DNA from 3 places in the Paenibacillus sp. FSL M7-1455 genome. Region 3 is predicted to be linked to each of the others. Evidence: predicted binding sites of a transcription regulator. Region 3 holds the regulator's gene; each other region holds the start of a gene.
The links. Region 3 encodes LexA, which represses DNA repair genes until DNA is damaged. Its sites were predicted from a motif close to CGAACATATGTTCG; they were not measured.

Region 1 (7,107 bases), 720 kb from region 3:
GGCGACCGGTTATTACAACCCGGCATCGCAGATTACCGTGCGCGCCGTTTCCTACCGCGAGATCGAAGCGATGGACGAGGACTTTTTCGCCGAGCGGTTCCTTGGCTGCCTGAAGCACCGGGAGCGCTTCCTGGACGAAGGAAATGCTTATCGCCTGGTGTACGGGGAGGCCGATTTCCTCCCTGGACTCATCGTGGACCGGTTCGATGACGTGCTGGTCATTCAGCTCTTGACGCTGGGCATGGATATCCGGCGCAAGGAAATCGTCGGCGCCTTGGCTAAGGTGATGAACCCGCGCGGCATCTATGAACGGAGCGATGTACCGATCCGGGAGCTCGAAGGATTGGAGCAGACGAAGGGGCCCCTCTACGGGGAATGCCCGAGATACGTTACGGTCCGGGAAAACGGGCTGCTGATCCGCGTCGATATCGAAGAAGGGCAAAAAACCGGCTACTTTTTCGACCAGCGGGAAAACCGCGCGTCCATCGAGCCGCTGATGACCGGCTGGGGCGAACGCAGCGGGATCGAGGTTCGGGAAGTCGAAGAAAACGGGCAACGGGTCCGGCGTCCGGTCAACAAAAGCGGCAAGGTCGTCACGTTCCCTTACTGGGACGGCGCGACGGTGCTGGAATGTTTTTCGCATACCGGCAGCTTTACGCTTCATGCCTGCAAATACGGGGCCAAAAAAGTGACCTGCCTGGACATCTCCCAGCATGCGATCGACAGCGCGCGGGAAAACGTGGAGCTGAACGGCTTCGGCGACCGCGTGGAGTTCGTCGTGGATGACGCGTTCCAGTATCTCCGGTCGCAGGTCAAAGGGCTGGAGGAAAGACAGATCCGTTCCGCCGGCGCAGGGAAGATCGACACCTCGCAAAAAATGACCGCGGGGGGCGGCAGAACATGGGACGTCGTCATTTTGGACCCGCCAGCCTTCGCGAAAACGAAAAGCGCCGTAAAAGGCGCCTGCAGAGGATACAAGGACATCAACCTGCACGGCATGAAGCTGGTGAACGAAGGCGGGTACCTGGTCACGGCAAGCTGCTCGTACCATATGCGCCCCGATTTGTTCCTGGAAACGATCCGGGAGGCTGCGGCGGATGCAGGGAAGATTCTGCGTTTGATCGAATGGCGCGCCGCCGGGAAAGACCATCCGCAAATTTTGGGCGTCGATGAAGGACACTACCTGAAGTTTGCGATTTTCGAAGTGAGAAGCAAAACCTTTTAATCGGGAAGATACCGGACTGCCGTTTTGAATCCGAGAGGATTCGGCGGCGGTTCTTTCTTTTTTTGCAAGAAAATAGGAGCTTCGAAAAAATGCGGCCTGCAGCGCTTTTTTGCAAATACTGGACGTTCAACCTTGGCGGAAATTTAGTGGTAAAATAGGAGAAGCGCTCTGCACGGCAGAGCTAACGGCTGCAGGGCTACCGGCGTGGATGTGATCTTTGCAAACATACGTTCTATTTTGAGCTGTGTATGATATACTGGAAGGTAGATTTGGAGCAAAATCCATAGTTTTTTATTTTACATAGATGAAGGGGGAGGAACATGCCGGTTCATTTTCTGATCGGACGATCGGGCAGCGGCAAAACGACGGCCATATTGGATCAAATTTCCGCCAAACTGGAGGCCGAGCCGCAAGGGAATGCGATCATTTTGCTCGTTCCGGAGCAGGGTTCGTTCCAGGCCGAACACGGGCTGGTTACGTCGGGGCGGATCAAGGGGAGCGTCAGGGCCCAAGTGCTCAGCTTCCGCCGCCTCGCCTACCGCGTCATGCAGGAGACCGGGGGAACGGCGCGCGTCGGCATCAGCGACGAAGGCAAAAAAATGCTGCTGTACAAAATCATACAGCGCCGCAAGGACGAGCTGAAACTGTTTGGGGCCTCGGGCGAGCAGCTCGGGTTCGTCGGCAAGCTCGGCGACGCGTATACCGAGATGAAGCGGTATTGCGTCGATGCGTCCGCCGTCGGGCAGCTGCTGGAGCAACTGCCGCCGCAAGGCGTCACGCCGATCCTTCGCAGCAAGCTTGAAGATTTGTGGACGGTATACAAAGATTTCGAGCAGGAAATGTCGCCGCTGTATATCGACGAGGAAGACAATTTGATCCGTTTGACCGAAGCGGTGAAGGACTCCGCCTATTTGCGCGGAGCGGAAATATGGATCGACGGGTTCCACGGTTTTACTCCGCAGGAGCTTTTGGCGGTCGGCCAGTTGATGCTCCATGCCCGGTCCGTCACCGTTTCCTTGACGCTGGACAAACCTTACGACGGCGCGCGGATGCCGCATGAGCTCGATTTGTTCCATCCGACCGCCACGACCTATGTCAAGCTGAGGGGCATGGCGGAAGAATTGGGCCTGGACATCGACGATACGGTGCTGGCTCCGCCCGTGCCGCCGCGTTTCGCGGAAAGTCCGATGCTTGCCCATTTGGAGCGGGGGTACGATCGCCGCCTTCGCTACGAGGCGAACGCCGGCCAAAGCGGCGAAGCGATTTCGATCCATCCCGCCTCCAGCCGGCGGGCGGAGGTCGAAGGAGCGCTGCGGGAGATGCTTCGGCTGTCGCGCGAGGAAGGCGTACGCTTCCGCGAAATGGCCGTGTTCGTGCGCAATCTCGCGGATTACGAGCATCTCGTCATGCCGCTTTTCCACGATTACGGCGTTCCGGTTTTCCTTGACCAGAAAAGGAGCGAGCTTCACCATCCCCTTGCCGAGTTCATTCGCGCCGCGCTGGATGTGGTCCGGCGGTTCTGGAGGCATGAGGACGTGTTCCGCTGCGTCAAAAGCGACCTGCTTCTCCCGCTTGACGGGTCGCTGACGCGCGAAGACATGGACCGCTTCGAAAACTATGCGCTCGCTTGCGGGCTTCAGGGCTACCGCTGGACGGACGGAAGGCCGCTCAAGGCGGTCCCGAGCCTGTCGCTGGAAGAAGGGGGATCTGCGCGGCCGAAGACGGCCGAAGAGACGCTTGAGCTGATGGAACGCTGCCGGGCGGCGGTTACCGGGCCGCTGGCTGCTTTCGAGAAACGGATGAAACGCGCCAAAACGGCACGGGAGATGTGCACGGCCGTTTACGGGCTGCTTGAGGACGCGGGCGTTCCCCAGAAATTGGACGCGTGGAACCGCGAAGCGCTGCTCGGCGGCCGTCCGGAAGCGGCCAGGGAGCATCGGCAGCTTTGGGGCGAGGTGCTGGATTTGCTGGATCAGATCGTCGAGATGATGGGGCCGGAGAAAATGGCGTTCGACCTGTTCGCGGGCATGCTGGAGACCGGGCTCAGCGAGCTGAAGCTTGGACTCGTTCCCCCTTCGCTTGATCAGGTGCTCGTGGGAACGATGGACCGGACCCGCACGAGCGGCGTCAAATACGCTTTTTTGCTCGGGGTGAACGACGGGGTCATTCCGGCGGTGTTCCAGGAGGACGGCGTCCTTACCGAACAGGAACGGTCCGTGCTTGCGGATGCGGGCATGGAACTGGCCCCCGGCATTTCGCGCCGGCTGCTGGATGAACGCTTTCTGATCTATAACGCCTTGACTTCCGCCAGCCGGCATGTCTGGATCAGTTATCCGGCGGCGGACGACGAAGGGAAGGAGCTGCTTCCTTCGGAAGTCGTCCGCCATTTGGCGAAAATGTTTCCGCACCTTCAGGCACGGCCGCTTTTGGCCCAGCCGGGAGCGGAACAGCCCGCTTCGGAGCATGAAGCCTTCATCGAACATCCCCGCCAGACGCTGAAGCATCTGATCGTGCAGCTGCGGCGATGGAAACAGGGTATGAACATGCCGGAGATATGGTGGAACGCCTACAACTGGTATTTAACCGATCCGCAGTGGCGCGGACCGCTCGACATGCTGCTCCGTTCGCTGTTTTACCGCAACGGGACGAAGCCGCTTTCGGCCGGCACCAGCCGCCGGCTGTACGGCAGCAAGGTCCGCACGAGCGTGTCGCGGATGGAGAGGTTCGTGGCGTGCCCGTTTTCGCATTTTGCCTCCCATGGGCTAAAGCTGAGGGAGCGCCAGCTGTACCGGCTGAAGGCGCCGGACATCGGTCAGCTTTTTCATGCCGCGCTAAGCGAAATGGCCGTTCGGCTGAAGGAGCAGAACCGCAGCTGGGGAAGCCTGACGGCAGAGGAATGCCGAAGGGAAGCGGAACTGACGGTGGAACGGCTCGCCCCGATGCTTCAGGGCGAAATTTTGCTCAGCTCGAAGCGCTACGGCTACATTTCAAGGAAGCTGAAAAACATCGTCGGCAGAGCCTCCGTCATTTTGGGCGAGCATGCCCGCCGCGGCAGCTTCGAGCCCGTGGGGCTGGAGCTTGATTTCGGGCCGGGGAAACCGCTGCCGCCGCTGACCTTCAAGCTGGAGAACGGTTCCGTGATGGAAGTCGTCGGCCGAATCGACCGCGTGGACCTGGCCCATGGGGAAAACGGGCTTTTGCTGCGGGTCATCGACTACAAATCCGGGCATAAGGACCTGAAGTTGCATGAAGTGTATTACGGACTTGCGCTGCAAATGCTGACGTATTTGGACGTGCTGCTGACCTATGCGGAGAAGTGGCTCGGCAGTAAGGCGCTGCCGGCAGGGACGCTGTATTTTCACGTGCATGACCCGATCCTGCAGTCGGCCAACGGCATGACGATGGAGCAGGCGGCGGAAGAGCTGCTCAAACGGTTCAAAATGAAAGGGCTGCTGCTTGCCGACCGGGAGACGGTGTCCTTGATGGACGCTTCCTTGGACAAGGGGCATTCGTCCATTCTGCCGGTGGCCGTCAAAGCGGACGGCAGCTTCTACAGCAGCGCGTCCGTGGCAACGCCGGAGCAGTGGGACGATTTGCTGGCTTCGGTCCGCCGCAGCATTGAAAGCATCGGAACGAGGATTACGGAGGGCGACGTGCGGATCGAACCGTACCGCATCCAGCAGGAAACCGCCTGCACGTTTTGCCCGTTCAAGCCGGTATGCCAATTTGACGAGACCGTCGAAGGCAACCACTACCATCTGCTGGGCAAACCGGATAAAACGCAGGTATGGGAACTGTTGTCCGAGCATAAAGGAGGAGAAACGTCTTGAGCTTAAAACCGAAACCCGAAGGCAGCATATGGAGCGACGACCAATGGAAGGCGATCGCCGAAACGGGCGACGACATCCTTGTGGCCGCTGCGGCCGGTTCCGGCAAAACCGCCGTGCTCGTGGAACGGATCATCCGTAAAATAACGGACGTGGAGCAGGGATTCAGCGTGGACCGCCTGCTCGTGGCAACCTTCACGAAGGCGGCGGCCGCGGAGATGCGGGACCGGATTCGCGAAGCGCTGGACAAGGAGCTGGAGAAGGAGCCGGACAACGTGCATTTGCGCCGTCAGCTTTCCCTTCTGGGCCGGGCGTCGATCACGACGCTCCACTCCTTTTGCCTCGAGGTCATCCGGCGTTACTACCAGATGATTCCCTTGGACCCGAATTTCCGGATCATCAACGAAAACGAAGCGGAGCTGATGCGCCAGGAGCTGCTCGAGGAGCTTTTCGAGGAAAAATACGGCGAGGAAGCGGACGGCAGCGATTTTATCCGTCTGGTGGATTGGTTCAGCGGGGAGCGCAGCGACGACGCGATGCATCTGCTGGTGCAAAAGCTCTACGATTTTTCCCGCAGCCATGCCTGGCCGGATCAGTGGCTGCGAAGCATGGCCGAAGCCTTTGCGGTTTCGGATGCCGCCAGCCTCGGAGAAACCGCCTGGGTGCGCAGCATTTTGCAGGATGCCCGCCTGGCGCTGGCCGGCGCGGAAGGCCTCCTGCGGCAAGCGCGCGGACTGGCGTTGGCTTCCGGAGGACCGGCCCCGTACGCGGATAACCTGGACGCCGATCTGGACATGGTCCGCGGCCTGCAAGAAGCGTTGGATCATCGTCCTTGGGAAGAACTGTACGGGGTGTTTCAGGGGATTTCCTTCGGCAAGCTGAAAAGCGTGCGCAAGGACGATACCGATCCCCGGCTGCAGGAGCGCGTGAAGGAACTGCGGGATACCGTCAAAAAAACGCTGACCGATCTGCGGGGCGCGTTGTTTGGCCGCCCGGCCGAATCCTTTTTGGCGGAAATGAACGAAGCGGCCCCGCTGATGCGGGAGCTTGCGGAGCTTGTGATTCAGTTCGGCAACCGGTTCGAAGCGGAAAAACGGAAGCGGGGGGCCGTGGATTTCAGCGATCTGGAGCACTATTGCCTGCGGATTTTGCTGCATCCCGATTCGACGCCGGAGCGTCCGATGCCTTCCGATGCGGCCGTTGAATACCGCGAGCAGTTTGACGAAGTGCTGCTTGACGAATATCAGGATACCAACAGCGTGCAGGAGACGATCGTCGGGCTGATTTCAAGGGAACAACCGGGAAACCGATTTATGGTCGGCGACGTGAAGCAGAGCATCTACCGGTTCCGGCTGGCCGAGCCGGGGCTGTTCCTGGATAAATACCGAAGCTACGGCAGCGAAGGCGGAAGCGGAATCCGCATCGACCTGGCGCGGAACTTCCGCAGCCGGATGGAAGTGGTTGACGCGGTCAACGTCATCTTCCGCCAGATCATGAACGAAACCGTGGCCGAGATCGGCTACGACGAGCGGGCCGAGCTTGTATACGGGGCTTCGTTTCCCGAGCCGGAGGAAGCGGCGGCGGATCCGTATGCGCCCGAGCTTCTGCTGATCGACCGTGCCGGCAGCGGGCCGTCCGAGCAGGAAGAGGCGCAGGCCGGCGAGCAGGACGGGTTGATGCAGGAAAGCGAAGTGCAGGAAATGGAGACGGCCCAGCTTGAAGCAAGGGCCATTGCCAAAAAGATCAGGCAGCTGATGGGCGACACGTCCGCCAAGCCGCTGCTCGTTTACGACAAGGGCCTTAAAGAAATGCGGCCGGTGCGTTACGGCGATATGGTCATTCTCCTGCGTTCCGCCTATATTTGGGGGCCGCTGATGATGGAGGAGCTGAAGCAGCTCGGGATTCCCGCCGACGGCGAGCAGGCCCGCGGTTATTTTCAGGCGACGGAAGTGGAAGTGATGTTGTCCCTTCTGCAGGTCATCGACAATCCCATGCAGGATATTCCGCTCGCCGGCGTACTCCGTTCCCCGATCGTCGGCTTGACGGAGGAAGAAC
Region 2 (7,107 bases), 1.3 Mb from region 3:
ATTTGAGACGGCCCAAAATTTTGATCAAATCCGGATGCAGTCCGTGAACTCCCACCTCGAAGGTCGCCTGTTCGCCGTATTCGCGAATCCGTTCGTCGACCTCTTTGCGTGATTTTTCCACCATTTCTTCGATCCGGGCCGGATGAATTCGGCCATCCGACACGAGTTTTTCCAAGGCAGTGCGCGCAATTTCTCTGCGGATCGGATCGAATCCGGAAAGAATGACGGCTTCAGGCGTATCATCAATAATGAGATCAATACCGGTAAGGGTTTCCAGTGCCCGGATGTTCCGGCCTTCCCGACCGATAATCCGGCCTTTCATTTCCTCGTTAGGCAATGTCACGACAGATACCGTTGTTTCCGCGACATGGTCGGCAGCGCAGCGTTGGATGGCAAGAGTCACGATTTCGCGCGCCTTCTTGTCCGCTTCCTCCTTGGCCTGCTGCTCGATCTCCTTGATCATTTGTGCGGTTTCATGCCTTACTTCCTGTTCCACGTTGTTCAAAATAATGCTTCTGGCATCTTCCATCGTAAGATTGGAGATCCGCTCCAACTCAGCGACCTGAGTTTTATAAATCAAATCAATCTGCTGCTGAGTTTCTTCGATGCGCTTCTCTTTGTTAGCCACTTGTTCTTCTTTGCGTTCCAGCGATTCAATCTTTTTATCCAGCGACTCTTCTTTCTGCAACAATCGTCTTTCTTGCCGTTGAATTTCATTTCGACGCTCACGAGTGTCTTTTTCAGCTTCGGTACGGATTTTGTGGACTTCGTCCTTCGCCTCCAGTACCGTTTCTTTTTTCAGTGCTTCAGCTTCTTTCTTCGCATTTTCGATGATTTGCATCGCAGCATGCTCAGCACTTGAAATTTTAGCTTCTGCAAGAGATTTGCGAATAAAATATCCAATCACGAACCCCAAGAACAATCCGGCAACAACGAGAATGATCCAAAGCCATAGATAAGGCATAATTTCACCTCCTCGTTGGTTCCTCCAAGGTATTCCTTGGGATTTTCTTCAGTTGTCCATTCAACATGTTTCATCATTACACTAATCGCAAATCAACGATTCTAATCTCCCGCAAAAACGGGCATTATCCATATGAATTAGCGTTGCTGAATCTGACAGAAACGAGCCTTTTTTGGAAGGAAAAAGGGTTCTTTTCTATACAAGATTCATATTCATTTTAGTATTTGTGAAAAGATATTGTCAAGAGAGAGGCTTTCATAATATGTTAACATTTGCCTTAATCGAACGCAAAAGGCTCTTCGTTCTCGTCGGCTTCCCCGTCTTCGCGGACCAATTCATTGATCACCTTGCGAACGAGTTCCCCCGAGAATCCCCTGCGCATTAAAAAAGCGCCTGTTTTTCGCTTCTTGTCCATGCATTCGCCGCGGGTCTGCCTCCATTTTTTCCTCCCGACGGCCAAGCAGCTTTCGAACTCCTGCTCTTCGCTGACCTCGGCCAACGCTTCGCTGATCAGAAGGCTGTCGACGCCCTTCTGGCGAAGCTCCTGCTTCACCCAGGCCCTTCCCTTCTTCTGGCTTGAAATGCGCTGCTCGGCCCACTGCTTGGCGTACAGCTCGTCATTAATCAGGCCTTCCCGCTCCAGCCTGTCGAGGGCTTGCTCCGTAACAGCTTGCCCGAAATCCTTCTGCCGCAACCGCTCCGCCAATTCCTTTTTCGTCCGCTGCTTCCGTTCCAAGTATTTTAGCGCCTGGACGTACGCCCGCTGCTTTTCGTTCGCCAGCACGATCTCTTCAAGCTCCTGCTTCGTAAAGATGCTTCCCTTCAGCATCCGGTATTTGATCATCGTGTCTTCATGGATGAGCAGCATGTATTCGCCGATTGAGACTTGGTATTGTCCCCTTTGCTTGGGATGCCGCTCCACCGCGGTGATGACCAAATCCACGCCGTCCGGAAAAAGGCTGATATCCGCCATATCCTGCTGCTGCTCCTGCCGGTACGACCGATCTTGCCGGTTTCGTATGTCTTCCTGCACGTCCGCTTCCTCCTGCCCTGTTTCGCAATCAAGAAAAGGCGCTCTGGACGAATCGCCAGGGCGCCTTGGATTGAAGTCAAACTTTATTTATTCAAGCTCTAACAATTCCTGCTCTTCCAGCTGCTCTGCTTCCAGCTCGCTCGCTGATGGAGAAGGCACCACCGTCGTCAGATTGCTTGCTTCCCGAATCTTCTGCTCGATGGTATCGCAAATTTGCGTATTTTCTTTCAAAAACTGCTTCGCGTTTTCGCGGCCTTGGCCCAGGCGCTCCCCTTCGAAGGAATACCATGCACCGCTCTTGTTGACGATATCCAATTCCGTGCCGATATCGATGATGCTTCCTTCCTTGGAAATGCCTTCACCGTACATGATGTCGATCTCCGCCTGTTTGAACGGAGGCGCCACCTTGTTCTTGACCACCTTGATCCGGGTACGGTTCCCGACCACGTCATTGCCCATCTTGATGCTTTCTACGCGGCGAACGTCGAGGCGCACCGAAGAGTAGAACTTGAGGGCTCGTCCGCCTGGAGTCGTTTCGGGGTTACCGAACATGACGCCGACTTTCTCGCGCAGCTGGTTAATAAAGATGGCAATCGTCTTCGATTTGGCGATCGCGCCGGACAGCTTGCGCAACGCCTGCGACATCAGGCGGGCCTGCAGGCCGACGTGGGAATCGCCCATCTCGCCTTCGATCTCGGCCTTAGGAACAAGCGCCGCAACCGAGTCTACGACGATAATGTCTACCGCTCCGCTGCGGACGAGCGCTTCGGCGATTTCCAGCGCTTGCTCGCCCGTATCCGGTTGGGATAACAAAAGCTCGTCAATATTTACGCCCAGCTTGCTGGCGTAAAGCGGATCCAAAGCATGTTCCGCATCGATAAACGCGGCTTGTCCGCCAGCCTTTTGAACTTCGGCGATGGCATGCAAAGCCACCGTCGTTTTACCGGAAGATTCCGGACCGTATACTTCAATGACGCGGCCTCTTGGAAGTCCGCCGATACCTAATGCTATATCCAAAGCCAGGGAACCGCTGGGAACGACTTCCACCTGCATGTGGATCGATTCGCCCAATTTCATAATGGACCCTTTACCGAATTGTTTCTCTATCTGACGAAGCGCGATTTCAAGCGCAGCACGACGATCTGACAATAAACTCACATCCTTCACCGTTTATATTGATATCATACCTTGTTTTGGAACGTTTGCCAAGCATTTTTTCGAACATACATTCGTTTTTTTTGTTTTCGGCCCATTTCTCCTTCCGGCTGGAAGCCGCGGCCCGGAAAAGAAAAGAACCGCAGCAAATCCTTATTTGCACGGTTCTTCCGTATGCTCGTATTATACCTCTTTTGAACGCCGAAGCACAACTGCCCTTCGAAGGGGAAGGCCTCACTTGGAAATTAATCTCAGCCAGAGCCGGTAAAGCAGCGTCTTGACCGAACGGACCCGGACGCTCTCCCGGTTGCCGCCCTGCCGCAGTTCAAACACCTCGGTATCTTTTCCACGCTCCGCAAGGCCGACGTACACCAGGCCGGCAGGTTTGCCTTCGGAATCGCCCGGTCCGGCAACCCCCGTGACCGACAGCCCGAAATCGCTGCCCGTGATCGTCCGAACCTGGTCGGCAAGGGCTTCCGCCACTTCGCGGCTGACCGCCCCCGGAGCCTGCTCCCCTTCGAGCAGCGAACGCGGCACACGTAGAAGCTTCTCTTTCATCTCGTTGGAATAACATACGAATCCGCCGAGAAACATCGCCGAGCTGCCCGGGATCGCCGTGATGCTCTCCATCAGCAACCCGCCCGTGCAGCTTTCGGCCGCGCTGAGCGTCAACCCGCGCTCCGACATGATCTCCACGATCTTTTGTTCGATCGGCATGTCCGTGTTTGCGTATATATGCCCCGGAAGGCGCTCCTGAATTTTGGCTTCCATCGCCTCCAGCTTTTTCTCCGCCTCGGCCTCGCTTGCGGCCTTCGTGGATAGCCGCACCGAAACCTCGCCTTCCTTGGCGTAAGGGGCGATGGTCGGATCGCTCTGGGCCTGGATCAGATCAAGCAGCTTATCCTCCAGCAGCGATTCGCCGATGCCGGCAAACTTCAGCATCCTGGAATAAATCGGCATTTCATCCGTCAAGGCATGCCGCTGCAGCCATGGTTTCGCCTGCCGGTCGAACATCGGCTTCATTTCTTTTGGCGGACCCGGGAGAACGATGTAAAATTTGCCGTCCTGGGCGATGGCCACTCCGACCGCCAAACCGGTTTCGTTCGGAAGCGGCGTGCACCCTTCGATGACGAGCGCCTGGCGGCGGTTGTTTTCCGTCATGTCCCGGCCGCGGCTGACGAAAAATTCCTCCACCTGCTCCATCGCCGCAGCATCGATATGCAATTCGCGCCCCAGCACGGCTGCAAGCGCATCTTTGGTCAGGTCATCCTGGGTTGGTCCGATTCCGCCGGTCAGAAGCAGAATGTCCGCCCGCTCCGAAGCCAGCTCGATGGCATGCTGCAGACGCCCCATGTTGTCGCCGACGACCGTTTGGAAATAAACGTCGATCCCCATGGCCGCAAGCTCCCGGGATAAGTACTGCGCGTTCGTGTTCAAGATTTGCCCCAGCAGCAGTTCAGTTCCTACCGCGATAATTTCCGCTTTCATGCTGTCACTCCTCCTAGAAATCGGCGCATCCAAGACGCCCCGCTTAAAAAATTTGGCACGATACGGCGAATGTGCCGTATAAAAAAGATATATCCTCCTCCGGGCAACCAGAAACAGCGGAAGTTCTTTCCGTCTGATGAAAGAAAAAGCAATAGGATTGAACCTATTGCCGTTTACGCATTGGATAGCCGAAGCAGATGTTTGTTTTTGACGAAATAATCGATACCCGAATAAATCGTGATCAACGCAGCCGCCCAAGTGGCGATCGTGTCCAGCGGAATGCCGATCAGTTCAAATGGGAAGTTGTTGATGAGCATCAGGATAATGGCAACGATTTGAACAACCGTCTTCGCTTTTCCCCATTTGCTCGCGGCTACGACCGATCCGTCCAAAAGCGCGATCTGGCGCAGCCCGGTCACCGCGAACTCGCGGCTGATGATGACGACCGCAATCCACGAATCGCATTTCCCCATCTCGACGAGGGAGATCAGCACCGCCGCCACAAGGAGCTTATCCGCCAAAGGGTCAAGCAGCTTACCCAGATTCGTAACCATGTTGTTCTTCCGCGCCAAATAACCGTCTATACCGTCCGTGCTGGCCGCCAAAACGAAAATGAATGCAGCGACAAGCTGATTCAAGGGCAGCTCGTAAGAATTCCAAACCAATGGTTTAGGATAGAAGCTGAAATCCACCAAAAGAAACACCATCATGATCGGAATCAAACAAATTCTTGCAATGGTAATACGGTTGGGCAAATTCAATGTGCACCCTCCCCGGATCAAGCAAACTTGATGAATGAATTCAAATGATCGGCACCAAGGTACCGGAAACAGCTATGTAAAAACATCCACATGCACTTCTCCCCAAGTATAATATAACGTTTTATTCCCTGTCAAAAGCCCGAGGGGAGCGCCTTTCGGGGCAACCAATCCCCGGCGCGTGCCTGCCTGGGAAGTTATTTGAAGTTCGTGAACTGCAAATCAAGCGGAAGGTCCGCCTTGCGCAAAAGCTGCATGACAGCCTGCAGATCGTCCTTGCTTTTCCCCGTCACGCGGATTTGGTCGCCTTGGATTTGGCTTTTGACCTTCAGCTTGGAATCGCGGATGAGCACGTTGATTTTTTTGGCGTTCTCCTGGTCGATTCCCTGTTTCAAGCCGATGCGCTGGCGGACCGTTCCCATCGAAGCCGGTTCGATTTTGCCGTAATCCACGTTTTTCAGGGATAGGCCCCGTTTGATCATTTTCGACTGCAAAATGTCAATGACCGACTTGATCTTGTATTCATCGTCCGAAACGATGACGAGCGCGTCCTTTTCCAGCTTCAGGCTGCTTTTGCTGCCTTTAAAGTCAAAGCGGGTTTCGATTTCTCTTTCCGCCTGGTTGATGGCATTGTTCATTTCCTGCAGATCGAACTTGGAAACGATATCGAATGAATTTTCGGAAGCCATTGCTACACGTCCTTTCTTAAAACTTCATGTCATATTATATGAAAATGTTGCGGACAAGTCTAATGTATTTATGCGAATCTTTGCCGGGCGGCGGATAACACCCCGCCAACATCCCACCGTCAAACGCCAAAAAGACATTCCTTCCGGGATGCGCCCGAAAGAAATGTCTCCTGCGGCTATGCCTTGTCGCGGTCAGGGACCGGTTGTCTGAACATGTTGAGAATCCCCAGCACGACCCATGCCAGTCCAAAACCCAATATGCCGTACCCCCAAGCGTTGGGAGTCAAATAGTACCCGAGGAGGCTGACAATAACGCCAATACCGGTTACGATCCAGCTGATTGCCATCGTTCCTGCACCTCTTTCATGGGAGATATGAACTTTATGCCAATAGTTCTATTGTCTCCGCGAGGATACGGGCTTATTCGTTTTGAAAAGCGGCTTGGATCAATCGTTGCCGGACGCGGAATTCGAATCGCCGCCGTCCGCCGCATTGCCGGTATTGCTGCCGGAAGACTGGTCTCCGGTCGTATTCACGGTGCCGGAATCCACGAGATTCAGCAGTATGCGGGATACCGATTTGCCGTCGGTGACCGTCTGGCCGCCCACCGTGATCGTCGTTGCCGGCGAATAGCCGGATTTGATGTACAGGCCTGCGGAATCAAGCGTGAACGACATGGAGTCGCCGCTTTTCGTTTTGCCGAAAGAAAGCTTCTCCCCATGGATGTTTTGGCCTCTGTAGACCTCCACCCAGCTTTCGCCCGACGCTTTGATTTCGACCGTCACCGGAGCTCCGGCAGGAGCGGCCACTTTAAAGATGGTGTCCTTGCCTCTCTTCCGATCCTTTTCAACCGTGACGGCCTGATTTCCCGGAGGGGTAACCGTACCGTTGTCGGTCGTCGTGCCGCCGTTGTCCGTCGTGGCATTGCCGTTATCGGTCGACGTATTGCCGTTATCGGTCGTCGTTCCCGTCCCGTTCTCCGGCGGCGTCGTCTGCTGATTGCCTCCGGCCGTTCCTCCG
Region 3 (7,107 bases):
CGATGTTCTGCCCCGCCAGCGTCGTGCCCATCGGTTCGATCGTGCCTGAAATCATCACCGGCAGCGTCGTGCCGCTGCTTTCAAACGCTTGGCGGATGCCGATGCTTCCGGCTTTCACGTTCAGCGTATCCTGGCTCGTTTCAAGAAGCAGCGCGTCAACGCGGCCCTCGATTAAAGCCAGCGCCTGCTCTTTGTAGCTGGCGACCAGCTCGTCGAACGTCACGCCGCCCGTAACCGACAATGTTTTAGTCGTCGGTCCCATGGCTCCGACCACGTATCTGGGCTTGTCCGGCGTGCTGAATTTATCCGCCGCCTGGCGGGCGATTTCCGCGGCCTTTAGATTGATTTCGCTTGCTTTCTCCGGTATATCGTATTCCGCCAGCACAACGGACGTTGCGCCGAAGGTATTGGTTTCGATTAAATCGGCCCCTGCTTCCAGATATTTTTCATGGATCTCTTCGATGACGTCCGGACGCGTCAGCACGAGCATCTCGTTACAGCCTTCGAGTTCTTCTCCTCCAAAATCCTGGGGACCGAGCTGGACCTGCTGGATCATCGTGCCCATGGCACCGTCGAGTATTAATATTCGGTCTTTCATGATTTCCTGCAAGCTAGGTCTGTTCATGTATTTTCCCCCTCGCGAAACGTTAAATCTTAGTTTAGCAGAATACCTATCTTTAGAAAAGTGCCAAAACGGCGGTCCGGCGACGGCTGGAACGGAAGAAACGCATCGACAAAAAATGGCGGCTTCGTTATAATATAAATTAAACCAAGTGGAAAAGAGGGGAAAGGCAATGGCTGAAATCGTAATTCGTAATACGAATGAAAGAATCACGGGTGACGATAATGTTCGTGAATTCTTAAACAAACAAAACGTATTGTTCGAGAAATGGGACGCTTCCAAGCTGCCCGCCGAGCTTCGTAATAATTTTCAATTAACCGACGAGCAAAAAAACGAAATTTTGAAGGTGTACGACGAAGAAATCCGCGATTTGGCGGCACGCCGCGGCTACCAAATCTGGGACGTGATCACGCTGTCGGACGCGACGCCGAACCTGGAGGATCTGCTCAACAAATTCGAAGAGGTACATACCCATACGGAGGATGAAATCCGCGCCATCGTCGGCGGCAAAGGGATCTTCGTCATCAAAGGCAGCGACGATATCGGATATTTTAACGTGGAACTCGAGGCCGGCGACGTCATTTCCGTTCCTGAAAACACCAACCATTTCTTTACGCTGATGGATGACCGCCAAATCATCGCCGTACGTCTCTTCATCGAAAAAAACGGCTGGGTCGCTTACCCCGTCGAAGATCCGAGTTTCCTAAAAGCCTAAACGGAGATTGGAAGTCAGGCCTTCCTCCCGTTCATGACATACATGCAACGAACCCCGCTCCTTGTTGTCCAAGGGACGGGGTTCGTTTTTGCTTTCTTATTCCGTTACTCGCTTACGGTCAAACTTTTGGTCGGCATCGTATGCTGCGGTCCGTAGGTTACATGAGAGGTGATTTTATAGGTTCCCGCGCCGTCGAACGTTTTTTCGAGCACGTATTTTCCGTCCCCCGCGTTTTCGGCAGGCACTTTCTCGTGCACGCTGCTGTCGCCGTCTTTTATGATTTCGATTTCGACTTCATCCGCTTTATCCACTTTTTGATCTTTCTGCGTAACCAACACTTCAATCGAAACCTTTTCACCGACTTTTGCCTGCTCCGGATTCAAAGTTAAATCGACCTTTAACGGTTCCATCATGCCTTCATCCATGTTCATGCCGTCATGTCCGCCGCTGCCGCCGCAGCCTGCCAAAGCAAAAACGACAAGAAAGATGATGCCTATGAAAACAAATTTCTTTTTCAAATTCCTGCCACTCCCTTACGTCAATCTGCAGATATGTAGGCTTTTTGAACGCACTTCATTTATTATACATGCTTTTCAGGCTTCCAAAACGGCGGGTTGATCACAAATTGATGACAATATTAGCAATGCGCTGGGGTAATCCCGCAATAAGATCATGAAAAAAGCCTGCGCATGCGGCAAAACCGCAAACGGCAGACTTTAATTAACAAATGGCATATCATGCTTGGCCGGTTAAACTCGCTGCTTCATAGACTCCAAAATACCGTGCAGCTCGGACAAATGCTTGATTTCATAATGCGGCTGGATGTTCGAATGATACGGCTTGCCGTTGCGGTTGATCCAAACCGTCGTTAACCCGGCGGCCAGTCCGCCTTTAATGTCCGTCGAAAGTTTGTCGCCTACCATGACGGCTTCATCCGGGGTTACGCCCAGGCGGGAGAGCGCATGCTCAAAAATGGTGGGATCCGGCTTCCCTTTGCCGAAATTGCCCGAAATGACGACTTGATCGAAATAAGGGACCAGCTCCGGTACGCCATCCAGTTTTTCCTGCTGCAATCCCGGGCAGCCGTTCGTCAGCAACAGAAGCTTATAGTTCCCTTTCAGCTCTTGCAGCACTTGGAACGTTTCTTCATAGACATGGGGGCGGGAGCGTCTTTCCATCCCGAATTGTCGGGCAAGTTCTTCGGCCAGCTGCGCGTCTTCCACACCCAGCTCGGCGAGGCCGCGGCGCCATGCTTCCTTCCGGTATTCAGGGACGATTTCGGCCATCCGTTGAAACTCGGGCTGCTTTCCTACGGTAAATTCCCCCCATAATGCTTCAAACGGGTTAATGCCGATCATGGCGGTAAAAGCATACGTGTCGTACGACTCGTACAATGCCCGCGCCTCTTTGCGGACAGCCGCTTCGAGCGCCTCCGCGTCGACGCCGGTTTTGGCGGCGGCCGTTTCGCAGGTCGCTTGGAAGGATTCCTTCACGCTGCGCTCATCCCACAACAACGTATCGTCCAAATCAAAAAAAACGGCGGTAACTCCCATCTTCCCATCCCTCTCCCAACGTTAATCTGTTCTATTGTTTTTCAAACGGAATATTAAAAGAGGCGGCAAAACGCTCGAGACGTTCGGCCATGGCTTCGGTATCGTAGCGGTTGATCAAACGGGTAAACACCCAATTGCCGCCCTTTATTTCCTTGCCCTTTTTCCCCTTCGTTCCTTTCATTTCGATCACGATCGAACCGGATCCGGCTTTGATTTTGGCGATTTGGTCCGCCGTCAAACGCCGGTCGCGATTGAACTTGATCGTGGAAAGCGTGTTTTTGTCCACTTTAAGAAACGGACGGCGCAAAAAAATCATGATCGCCAGCAATACGTACAATCCGACCACGATCCAATTCAAGGAGGTGTTCATCGCCGCCTGCTGGCTCGACATGCCGAGCAAAAGGTAAATGACGGCAAGCGCTACCAGCGTGATGGGAAGAACGAAATTCCGCCCTTTGAAGACGTCGGCCGTGGCGGAACCGTTCGAGGAATACAGCGAAGGTTTCCCCTGTTTTTTACGCTGCTTGTTTAATTGAGCCGAGTTTTTCTGAACCATTCTTTCCCAAGATCGGGACATCGTGTTTCCCCCTTAACCATGATGTTCTGTATTTTTATTTGCGCTTTCCGTCATTGCGGTCTTCTACCCATTCGATCGAATCCAACTGGGCCCTGAAGTTCCGACGGACGTTTTGAAGATATCTCTCGCGCAATTTCGCACGTTCTTCGGTTTCTTCCTTGGTCAGGCCAGTCTCCTTGTCTTTTCGCGCAAGCTCGTTAATGCGCTGAACTAAGCTGTCGATATCCATACATGACTCCTCCAATAATCAATTCATACCTAACTTTGCCATGAGAAAAAGAGCTTGTCAAGGCGTGAACCTTACCAAGCTCTTAGGCGTAAAAACGAAGTCTAATATATAGGAAGAGAAAGGACATCTCCGGCTTGAATGCCGCTGGATTTCAGATGGTTCGTCTTCTTAATGATCTGAATGTATGCGCGGGTATCCATGTCCTTCGGTTTATGATCCCGGGCGATTTGCCATAGCGTGTCCCCTTGGGATACAACGATTTGTTCCATTTGCACCTCGTCTTGAGGGGAACCGGCAAATACGCGTACCATGCCCGTACACCCTGCCGTCATAATTATGACGATCAGCAGAAGCTTCACCATCAGGCGCCGCGTGAACATGGCCTGGAAAGCGTGAAGCTGTTCTTTTAGTTTCCCGCCGTTGCGGTCTCCCCCGGAAATTTCATGATTATATATGCTTTGATATGTACTGTATTTTAACATGTTAACCGTTCCTCCAAACATTTGTTCTTGTATGAGAACAATATAACACGAACACATGTTTTGTTCAATAGTTTTTTCGAACAATTGTTCTCCATGAAGGAAAAATCATGTTCCCGTTTTAGAACTTGTGTTTGTACGAACGGCAGTTCTATGTTATACTTTTACCAAACGTTACTAATGGGGTTGATGGGGAATGTCGAAGATATCTAGCCGGCAGCAAGCGATATTGGAATTTATAAGAAACGAAGTCCGGGCCAAAGGTTATCCTCCTTCCGTCCGCGAGATCGGCGAAGCCGTCGGACTGGCTTCCAGCTCGACGGTGCACGGCCATCTGGACAGACTGGAGAAAAAGGGATTGATCCGCAGGGACCCAACGAAACCTCGCGCCATTGAAATTTTGGGCCAGGAAGAATCCGAAAGCAGCAACCTGTTCACGCAAACGATCGCGCGGGTTCCCGTGGTAGGTAAGGTTACGGCCGGCGTACCGATTACCGCTACGGAAAATATCGAGGATTATTTCCCTCTGCCCCAGCATTTTGTCGGGGACGAGAAAGTCTTTATGCTATCGGTCGTAGGGGACAGCATGATCGAGGCGGGCATTCACAACGGCGACTACGTCATCGTCCGCCAGCAGCAGACCGCGGATAACGGAGATATCGTCGTTGCCATGACGGACGAGGACGAAGCTACCGTTAAAACGTTCTATAAAGAAAAGGATCATATCCGTCTTCAGCCGGAGAATCCGTCTTACGAGCCGCTGCGCTTGAATCACGTGACCATTCTCGGCAAGGTCGTCGGTTTGTTCCGCGACATTCATTGATCCGTTTTGGCCTCGCCAATGGACAAGCCCTTGTTCTTCCAGGAGAACAAGGGCTTTCTATTTGGGTTAGCCGAATTTCTCCTGCTGCCACATCGTTGTGATATATCCGAGGAGGCTCTCCGCTTGATGCACCCCCGGATCCATGTTCATCATGCATACCGCCCCTATGCCTTTCTCGGGATAAACGGTCATCATGCATTGGAAACCGCTGCCCCACCCGAGCGAGCTGATCTCCAGCTTCCCGCCCTGGCATTCCATGAATACGCCCAGCCCGGCCCACTTAAAACCGTTCTGCGGTGCAAACATTTCCTTTGCGGTCTTTGGGGAAATCCCCAACATCCCCTTCCCTTGCAGCGATGCCATCAACTCGGCGGCCAACATCGCGAGGTCCGTCGGCGTCGTCCAAAGCCCGGCAGCCGCAGCGTACGGATAAATCGGATAGGGACTGGCCAACCGGTCGCCATGTCGGTTATGTCCGGCGGCCGATCCCGCCCGAATGTCGGATTCGTCCATGACGAAACGGCTGTTTTTCATCCCCAGCGGTTCAAATATCTTTTTCTGCATCAGCTTTTCGAACGGCTCCCCCGCCGCATCTTCGATCAGCAGCTGCATGACGCAAAATCCCGTATCCGAATAGATGAACCCGCTTCCCGGTTCGGCGACCAGTAAAGCAGGCCCCTGCCTATAAACCGTTAATCCTGTTAACAATTCCGCCATGGACGGAGCTTTGCGGTTCTTAGCCAACGTCGGAAAGCTTCCATCGGGATCCGAAAAGCCGGCTTGGTGGCCAAGAAGCTTGCGCAGCGTGACGCGGCCGGAACGGAATTGCGGATGCTCCGGAATCTTCCATGATATCAGGCGCCGGTTCGCTTCTTCATCCAATTGAAGGACGCATTCCTCTACCAGAACAAGCGCTAAAACGCTTGCCGCAAATTTGCTGATGGAACATGCGTTAAACATCGTATCCATCCGGACCGGTTCCGTCTCCCCCGCCGCAAGCTTTCCCCAGGTCTCCCGATGGCTGATCAAACCATCCTCAATGAATGCGATGCTTAACCCGGGAATTCCCTCCCTATCCATCCGTTCGCTGACGCTCATTGGATCCACTGTTTTCCTTCCCCCGTCCCCAAGCAAAGTAACAATACATCAATTATAGAACATTTGTTCCCTTTTGGCAATAAGCAACCTAGCGAGCATCTCCTAACACCGCTCAAATCCGGACTTTCCTAGGCAAGAAACGAAAAAAAACGTGCCAGTCGAACTGGCACGGCCCAAGGCGGATATAGAGTCGCATCCTTCTTCCCTTCTACGGACAAGCTCGGTTCAGCCCGTCCTTCTCCCATCCCCGCTGCCGGTATTCCGTCGGCGTCATGTTCGTCCGCTTGCGGAAAACCTGCGTGAAATGTTTGACGTCCTGGTAACCGACCTTTTCGGCGATGTCGATCAGCTTCAGCTGCGTATGCTTCAGCAGTTCCATCGCTTTTTCCATCCGCAGCGATATGACGTATTCCTTGAACCCGCTTCCGGTTTTTTGCTTGAACACTTGGCTGAAGTATGCCGGGTTCAAAAAGACGACGGAGGCGACCTTTTCCAGCGTCACGTCGGTATTGTAGTTCGCCCGGATATACTGGAGGGCTACTTCGACCGCCCGGTTTCCGCCCGGGGCGTAATATTCGAATTCGAGCGTTCCGGACTTCCTCCCCATCCCCCGGATCGCTGCCGGGATGCTGTTAAAGTCGCGGATCTCTTCGGACAGCCCGACTTGGAACGGCACCTTGACGTATTTTTTCAGATGCAGCCGCAGCTCGTCGCTCAAGCGCTTTGCCCCGTCCGGCGAATCCGGCGTCACAAGGCCCAGCAGGCTTTTGCCGTCGAGGCTGGTGACGAACCCTTTTCCGTGGCGTTCGATCAGCTCGGTCAGCACGTTTTCGACGATAAAATGCTCGAGATGTACAGTGTCGTCGCTTTCCATTTTGACCAGCACCAAATAAAAGCGGGGGTACCGCTCCACGAACGGGGCGATGTCCAAGTTCCCGATGTCGAGTCCCGTCGCCCAGCGCTGGAATACCGCTTCACGCAAAAACTTCAGGTTGCTCCGAAGCAGCCGGG

Region 1: addB (helicase-exonuclease AddAB subunit AddB) is a predicted target of LexA. The motif match lies at 1,446-1,459, and genes of this name have one in related genera.
Region 2: recA (recombinase RecA) is a predicted target of LexA. The motif match lies at 3,216-3,229, and genes of this name have one in related genera.

Annotation. Positions count from the first base shown of each region.
Region 1 is NZ_JBBORO010000001.1:4,158,746-4,165,852, reverse strand. Features, by position in the region: gene NYE48_RS19255 (class I SAM-dependent rRNA methyltransferase) at 1-1,225, shown strand, start outside; gene addB (helicase-exonuclease AddAB subunit AddB) at 1,546-5,055, shown strand; gene addA (helicase-exonuclease AddAB subunit AddA) at 5,052-7,107, shown strand, end outside.
Region 2 is NZ_JBBORO010000001.1:2,109,921-2,117,027, reverse strand. Features, by position in the region: gene rny (ribonuclease Y) at 1-964, opposite strand, end outside; gene NYE48_RS09815 (regulatory protein RecX) at 1,242-1,937, opposite strand; gene recA (recombinase RecA) at 2,085-3,146, opposite strand; gene NYE48_RS09805 (competence/damage-inducible protein A) at 3,387-4,640, opposite strand; gene pgsA (CDP-diacylglycerol--glycerol-3-phosphate 3-phosphatidyltransferase) at 4,814-5,401, opposite strand; gene NYE48_RS09795 (YajQ family cyclic di-GMP-binding protein) at 5,596-6,087, opposite strand; gene NYE48_RS09790 (hypothetical protein) at 6,264-6,434, opposite strand; gene NYE48_RS09785 (RodZ domain-containing protein) at 6,534-7,107, opposite strand, start outside.
Region 3 is NZ_JBBORO010000001.1:3,433,828-3,440,934, forward strand. Features, by position in the region: gene metH (methionine synthase) at 1-625, opposite strand, end outside; gene NYE48_RS15825 (1,2-dihydroxy-3-keto-5-methylthiopentene dioxygenase) at 795-1,337, shown strand; gene NYE48_RS15830 (FixH family protein) at 1,442-1,855, opposite strand; gene NYE48_RS15835 (HAD family hydrolase) at 2,087-2,890, opposite strand; gene NYE48_RS15840 (hypothetical protein) at 2,922-3,467, opposite strand; gene NYE48_RS15845 (DUF896 domain-containing protein) at 3,502-3,696, opposite strand; gene yneA (cell division suppressor protein YneA) at 3,798-4,178, opposite strand; gene lexA (transcriptional repressor LexA) at 4,372-4,998, shown strand; gene NYE48_RS15860 (serine hydrolase domain-containing protein) at 5,065-6,096, opposite strand; gene NYE48_RS15865 (response regulator transcription factor) at 6,305-7,107, opposite strand, start outside.